DNA from 3 places in the Paenibacillus sp. 01T47 genome. Region 3 is predicted to be linked to each of the others. Evidence: riboswitches for the same ligand, from Rfam matches in the RefSeq annotation. Region 3 holds a riboswitch; each other region holds the start of a gene.
What was found. Region 3 has a riboswitch for cyclic di-AMP ahead of AC1DOV_RS32525 (ubiquitin-like domain-containing protein). Riboswitches for the same ligand answer to the same signal wherever they lie in the genome.

Region 1 (2,263 bases), on a different contig from region 3:
TAATACTCAGCCATATTGGCTTGCCGTCTATGGTAAACCCGAAATGCAATATTGTAAAACTGTGGTATATCGTGAAAAGGCAGCCAGATGCCATTTTAAAAGAAATCCATTCGTTATGGCAGTAAAAAGATATTTATTCTTCGAAATACTCGTTTATTCTCTTCCATTCTCGATTATAGAGAAATCTGATTATTCACGCATAAAATCGTTGGAAAGGGATTGAACACTATTTTTGAAAACAAGAGTAAAACTGAGAAATAGTGAGATATCGAGAGATCGAAATGAATGTAAGCGTTGCGAATCGCTCTGCAAGGCTGAAATTGGCTAAATTAGGTAGCAGACTGCCTTTACAGTATTTATAGCGAGGAGTAATATTCGATACAGGATTTATAAATAAGTTTCGATTTACTGATCGCTGAGTTTCCGTGAAAGCGGAAGCGGGGGAACCAATAATGACGCGATGCGCCTGTTCGATGTGAGAGTCGAACAAACGCAGAGCAGGGGTGAATCTTTGACAGGTGCCATGGATACCGGTCAAAGTAGGGCGACTCTCACCGCCCGAATCCGACAGCTAACCTCGTAAGCGTGGACCGAGAGAGGAATGATGAAGCTTGTGATCGATTAACTTCGACCGCAGAGTGTCATAGACCTCTGTGGTTTTTTGTGCCCAAAAAAGCTTAATTTGCTACAAAATGTAAGAAAACGCTGAGTCCTGCAGCAGCAGGAACGGGGGAACCAACGAACGATTCGTGTGCAATCACGACTTCGCTTCATGGGGTGAATCGCTTGAAAATGATCAAGCGTAGGGCAACTCTCAAGGCCCGAATCCGACAGCTAACCTCGTAAGTGTACTCGAGAGAGGCAACAGCCATCGTGCTTCCCGCGGCTTATTCTGCTGCGGGCAAAGAAGCCGCGGGAAAAGTTCCTCTTATCCCAAGGCTTCTTTTTTGTTGCCTTTTTTACCATATGGAGGAGAATTCGTTTGCAGGAAGAGCATATTATTGTAGCTGGTCTAAACGAGGCTGGCCAATCATTCATACGAACTTTGCAGTTTCATCAATTAAAATTTATCGTTTTGACCAATAGCAAACAGGAAGAAAAACAGCTTCGCAAGCAGGGTATCAGCAATGTTTTGTACATCAATTCGAATGATCGTCAAAGCTGGAATGTTCCTTCGATGAACATTAGCGAGGTATTTATATTCGAGAGCAGCTTGGCGCTTAGCTGCCGCTTTGTACAGTGCTGCAGAGCTTGGACCTCTAAGTCGATTTACGTCATTACACAGCAGTGGAATCCAAGGGCTATTTACAAGGGGCTCGGAGCGGATCATATCGTATTCTCTCATACCGGTGAAGTCGGTTTTCTATTAAGCAACAAATAATGCAGGAGGGGTTTACATGCAGGATTTTTATATGTTCGGGGCGTTGTTAGCTAGCTTCGGTTTATTTTACGGATTTTTAACTTGGTGCTCCAGTGTTATTGAGAAAACAGGGGGCGAGGGCCAATGACTGTCATAGCGATAGTGGCTGTATTTGTTTTCGTTTATCTGATTTATGCGTTAATTCATCCGGAGAAGTTTTAATAGAGGGGGATTTACAAGATGGATATTTTACAATTGCTTATCGTCATTGCCGTTCTTGTATTGTTAGTTAAGCCGCTTGGTACTTACGTCTATCATGTGTTCTCAAATGAACACAATCGGTTAGACAAAGTATTCGGAGGGACGGAGCGATTTATATTTAAGCTTATTGGTCTCAAAAAAAGAGAGGGCATGAGTTGGAAGATATACGCACTCAGCTTTGTTGCAACCAATTTAATTTTAGTTGCTTTCAGCTATTTGATATTGCGGTTCCAAAATGCACTGCCGTTTAATCCAAATGGCATGGCAGCCATGGAGCCTACACTGACTTTCAATACAGTCATCAGCTTTATTACCAATACGAATCTACAGCATTACAGCGGGGAAAGTGCCTTATCTTATTTCTCCCAAATGGCGGTCATCATGATGATGATGTTCACGTCAGCGGCGACGGGCTTCTCGGTTGCCATCGCGTTTGTTCGTGGGATTACGAGTAAAGGAACGACGATCGGCAACTTTTTCGAGGATTTTGTAAAAGCACACACAAGGATTTTTCTTCCGATTTCCTTTATTATCACGCTAGTGCTTGTCGCTCTTCAGGTGCCGCAAACGCTTGATCCGACATTTACAATTAAAACGCTAGAGGGAGCCATGCAGCAAATTGCAATCGGTCCTGTAGCTTCG
Region 2 (2,263 bases), on a different contig from region 3:
ACCATCGTTGATCCTAATGATAAGGAAACGACAATCGACAGCCGCAGCCAGGATGATGATGATTTTAAAGAGTTCGTCGAAAAAGACACCTTTTGGTTCAGTTCCAAGCTCGTTTCCTACGATTTTAAAAATGCTGGAAAATACAAGGTACAGTTTTGGATGCAGCAAAAAAACAACGATCCACAGCTCATTTCTGAAAAAATCGTTACTGCAAAATAAATCTTTTTTTCGATTGCCCAAAGGGGCTGTTCTCATGAACAGCCTCCTTTGTCTATTTCTGCCGCTCTATCTGGAGCAGCAGCTAGGCTGTCTGAATCTACGCTTATTCACGAGTGATATAGATGAGATTTTTCTAATTTATGAGGAGCAAAATGGTGAAATACCGCCGTTTACGGCACTTTAAGCTAGTCCTTGCGATATAGCGCCTAAAGGACAAATCGGTATATTTTACACAACATCCACATAATTAATGAAATTGACTCCATGTATTTAGTTAGAAAGCACTACTATGGCGTGTTTATATTACAGAAAGAACGGTTTAACGAAGCAAATTGTCAAAAGGTTACATGAGAATTATTAGAAATTGCCACTAAAGGCAGGAGATCATTGAAAATAATCGAATATTTCTCAAAGCAATAAAAAAACTGCCTAATTCCCTATTGGGATACGGGGGAACCACTTTGGGTGAATTGATTCCGACGTTTGAGTTTTTTTCAAACGCCCGAGGAATCATAGGGAGCCTTCAACCGAACCCCACAGCTAACCTCGTCGGCATTGGAAGGAGTTTCACAATTGAAGAAGATTACCGCATTAATCCTGGGTCTCGTTCTCGTGCTCGCTTTTCAAGCGGGAAGCGCTTTCGCTGACTCAAAATTGAACGGAATTGTTAATGATCTTATTGGCACTCCGTACAAAAGCGGCGGAACGTCGTCGAAAGGTTTTGATTGCTCCGGCTTCACGAGCTATGTGTTCGAGAAAATGGGCATTGAGCTTTCACGTACTTCTGGTTCGCAAGCAAAAGAAGGTACAAAGGTCGCTAAGGCTGACCTCATTGCGGGAGATCTTGTGTTCTTCGACACAGTTGGCGGCAATAATAGCGCCATATCCCATGTTGGCATTTACATTGGAGATGGCAAGTTTGTACATTCATCCTCGAGCAGAGGCGTTGTAACTGACAAACTTAACTCCGAGTACTATGAGGGACGATATGTAACTGCTCGTCGTATCATGGATGCTGATTCATACCAAGCCAACGTTGACGTAAAATAGAGCAGCCTAATCCCTCTTCTTGAGGGTTGAACGGGTAGACTCATCTAGCAAAGCCGCAGTTTTTTGTCCTCTGACGACAAATGACTTGCGGCTTTGCTGTTTCATTCCAGCTGGAATGCGGCCGTTCAATGTTGCGCTTATGGAAGGAGCTATCACTGATGTATTTGTTTATTCACCGCAAGGATTTGCGTATTGCAGATTTGCGCGCTTTTGATTATTTGAAGAAAAAAGAGAAACAAGGCATTCATTTGCTAATCATAGATCCCGTTATTACAGGAGATGGCCGTTTAACTAGTCATAGCGGCCGGAATTTCATGGCGCAAGCCGCCTCGCTTCTGCACAACTATTCTAATGCAGGAAAGGAACTGCATGTGCTTTATGGTAATCCTGCTGCGATCACCGAAGCTCTGCTGCATGCGCATCCTATTGATGAGGTTATTGTTCATACAGACTATACGCCTTACTCACGGCAGCGAGATGAGCAGCTTGGGCTAATCACACGCAGCCTTGGCCGCCGCTGGATGTCTATTGCCGATTCACCTCTTGCTGATCTAGATGCTTTCCCGGCATTTGCTCGAAAAATGGATCCATACAAGGTTTTCACACCCTTTTATCGCAAGTGGAGCAGCTTTATGCTGGAGTGCTATAGCCCAATGAGTGAAACGACGATTCATGAGCTTGCTACCTTAAGCGAAATTAATGCCAAGGTTGCGCAGTCCTTCGCTTTGCCCGAATCCGTTTCATGCGCCCTAGGCGGCACAAACGTGCAAGGATCGTCCAAAGGATTATCCAAGCTGGAACGGTTCGTACGAGAACGCCTTGCCTCTTATTCGGAGAGCAGGGACGCCTATGCCGATGATCATACAAGCCAGCTTGCACGTTTCCTTAATACGGGCGCCATCTCCGCCCGCCAAGCCTACGAAATGACCCAAGGGCTCCCGGGGTCTGAATCATGGGTACGGCAGCTGGCATGGCGTGATTTTTATTTATATCA
Region 3 (2,263 bases):
GTGTCATGCATTGCTTCTCCGGCAGCTGGGAAACGGCTAAACAATGTCTTGATATGAACTTCTATATATCATTTGGAGGACCCGTTACTTTCAAAAATGCAAGGGTGCCAAAAGAGGTGCTTAAGCAGGTTCCAATCGACCGGATTTTGATTGAAACCGATGCTCCATATTTAACTCCACACCCGTTCAGAGGGAAGCGAAATGAGTCCTCTTACGTCTCTTTAGTTGCAGAGACAGCAGCCGAATTATTGGGCAAAACGGTAGAAGAAATAGGTGTAATTACGACTGAAAACGGTCGAAGATGTTTTGGTATTGTCTAAAAACGAGAGAAATAGTGAGAAATAGAGACCTTTATCGCGTAAAAACTAATTTTTATAGCGATAATCGCTTATTTTTTCCTGCTTTATCCTGCTTTTTCGCTTAAATCGTCTTTTATCGTATCTTTACAATTGACCTCGTATGAAGGTATGATTCATCTCAGAGCAATAAAATTTTGTATTGGATTTCCAGTTTACGCTTAATCTCCATTCGGAGAGCGGGGGAACCATGTACGGTTTTTAATTCCGTATTTTGAATTCTTCAGGGGTGAATTTCGAAGCCATTGCCATGAGCATTGTGTAACGAATAGGGCGACTCTCTTGTCCGAATCCGTCAGCTAACCTCGCAAGCGTTATAGAGAGTGATCAACCTCGTGCATCCATTTTTCTGTATCCCAGTGAATCATTTAACCGGGAAGCCACGAAACAGATCCTCTGTCGACGGCTTCTTTTTATTTTCGAATAATCGGGAATTTGTCGACATAGGGATAAAAGATGGGGGTGGGAGGATCGATAGCAGTACTGGATTGCGTGCTCGCACGCCAATATACTATAGTCGCGTCAGTTGTATCATGCGTAACACTTGGCGGCGGGGCTATGAAGGAGGACCGATGAAGTGGGAATACTCCAGGTTAAGGACACCCATGGGAAACGATCATCCAGCATGTCTTTCGCATTGCGATGGAAGCGTGAAAACTTGCGTTTGATTCTTTTGAGTGCTACTATCTCAATCGCTATGACTTTCATGTTTTTGGTGTTGTTGTACGGAACGGCTGTCAAAAGCGTCTCCGTAGTAGTGAACGGACAAGAAACCGTTGTGGAAACGAAGCAATGGGTCCTGCAACGCCTACTGGATGAACAAGCTATCGCAATTGGACCACATGATGAGGTGTCCATACCGCTTAATGCGGCAATAAAGGACGGAGATCGTATAGAGGTGACTCATGCGATACCGGTAATTGTGAAGGCTGATGGCAAGACCTCTACTGTATATACGACAGAGAGAACAGTGCAGGCAGCGATCGAGGAATTACATATTCCAGTTCGTGGTCAAGATAAAGTAATACCTCCGCTTCATACCGTTTTGGACAACGAATTGACTGTAACCGTCGTTCGCGTAGATAAGAAGGTAGCTGAGACAGAGCGTGCAATGCCATTCTCTATTGTGAAGAAGAACGATCCGACGCTGGAAGCGGGCAAGCAGAAGCTTGTTCAACCCGGCAAGGAAGGTCTGATCGTAGAGAGTATCGAGAAGCAGTACGAGGACGGAATCCTTATATCGAAGAAGATGGTCAGCAAGGTGGTTGAAACCGCTGCGGTTAATCAGGTTGTCGCCATCGGAACGAAGAAGGAAGAGCCTAAAGTATCTGTGCTCTCGAACAAGAGCCCGAGCTTTACTTCGCTTACGAAGAGCGGTGTAACGTTTAAGGCGAGAAAAGTACTTAAAAATGTCACGTTGACTGCTTATTCTGCAGACCTCTCTTCAACAGGAAAAGATGAAAGCCATCCGGAATACGGGATTACATCATCAGGCACTCGGGTGCAAGAGGGTCGGACGATAGCTGTTGATCCGAAGGTTATTCCCATCGGTTGGTGGGTTTATATTGAAGGAATCGGTTTCCGCCGCGCTGAGGATAAAGGAAGTGCGGTTAAAGGCAACAAAATCGACGTATACTTTGATAGTACAAAGATTGCGAACAAATTCGGCAGGAAAAAAGGCATCACCGTATATGTGCTGGGGCCGAATAAACCGACTGCAAGCTAATTGAGCGGTTACCATCATCTTATCGCAATAATCAATTAAATATGCCATCATAAGGAGAGGCACTGCCTCTTCTTTTTGCATGTCTAAGGGTCTAATACAGTTTATGTAGAAGGGGATGATCTTGGTGATCAAAGAGATCATTGTCGTTGAAGGCAAAGATGATACCGTTGCAATAAAAAGG

Region 1: it holds a riboswitch for cyclic di-AMP, as region 3 does, so the genes downstream of both, AC1DOV_RS08325 (NAD-binding protein) here and AC1DOV_RS32525 (ubiquitin-like domain-containing protein) in region 3, are expected to answer to the same signal.
Region 2: it holds a riboswitch for cyclic di-AMP, as region 3 does, so the genes downstream of both, AC1DOV_RS30990 (C40 family peptidase) here and AC1DOV_RS32525 (ubiquitin-like domain-containing protein) in region 3, are expected to answer to the same signal.

Annotation. Positions count from the first base shown of each region.
Region 1 is NZ_JBFTPA010000003.1:203,686-205,948, forward strand. It holds cyclic di-AMP (ydaO/yuaA leader) riboswitch at 404-602, shown strand; cyclic di-AMP (ydaO/yuaA leader) riboswitch at 694-864, shown strand; gene AC1DOV_RS08325 (NAD-binding protein) at 983-1,381, shown strand; gene kdpF (K(+)-transporting ATPase subunit F) at 1,505-1,582, shown strand; gene kdpA (potassium-transporting ATPase subunit KdpA) at 1,601-2,263, shown strand, end outside.
Region 2 is NZ_JBFTPA010000026.1:42,425-44,687, forward strand. It holds gene AC1DOV_RS30980 (hypothetical protein) at 1-219, shown strand, start outside; gene AC1DOV_RS30985 (hypothetical protein) at 254-403, shown strand; cyclic di-AMP (ydaO/yuaA leader) riboswitch at 636-789, shown strand; gene AC1DOV_RS30990 (C40 family peptidase) at 793-1,269, shown strand; gene AC1DOV_RS30995 (FAD-binding domain-containing protein) at 1,428-2,263, shown strand, end outside.
Region 3 is NZ_JBFTPA010000033.1:11,124-13,386, forward strand. It holds gene AC1DOV_RS32520 (TatD family hydrolase) at 1-320, shown strand, start outside; cyclic di-AMP (ydaO/yuaA leader) riboswitch at 505-685, shown strand; gene AC1DOV_RS32525 (ubiquitin-like domain-containing protein) at 934-2,082, shown strand; gene rnmV (ribonuclease M5) at 2,207-2,263, shown strand, end outside.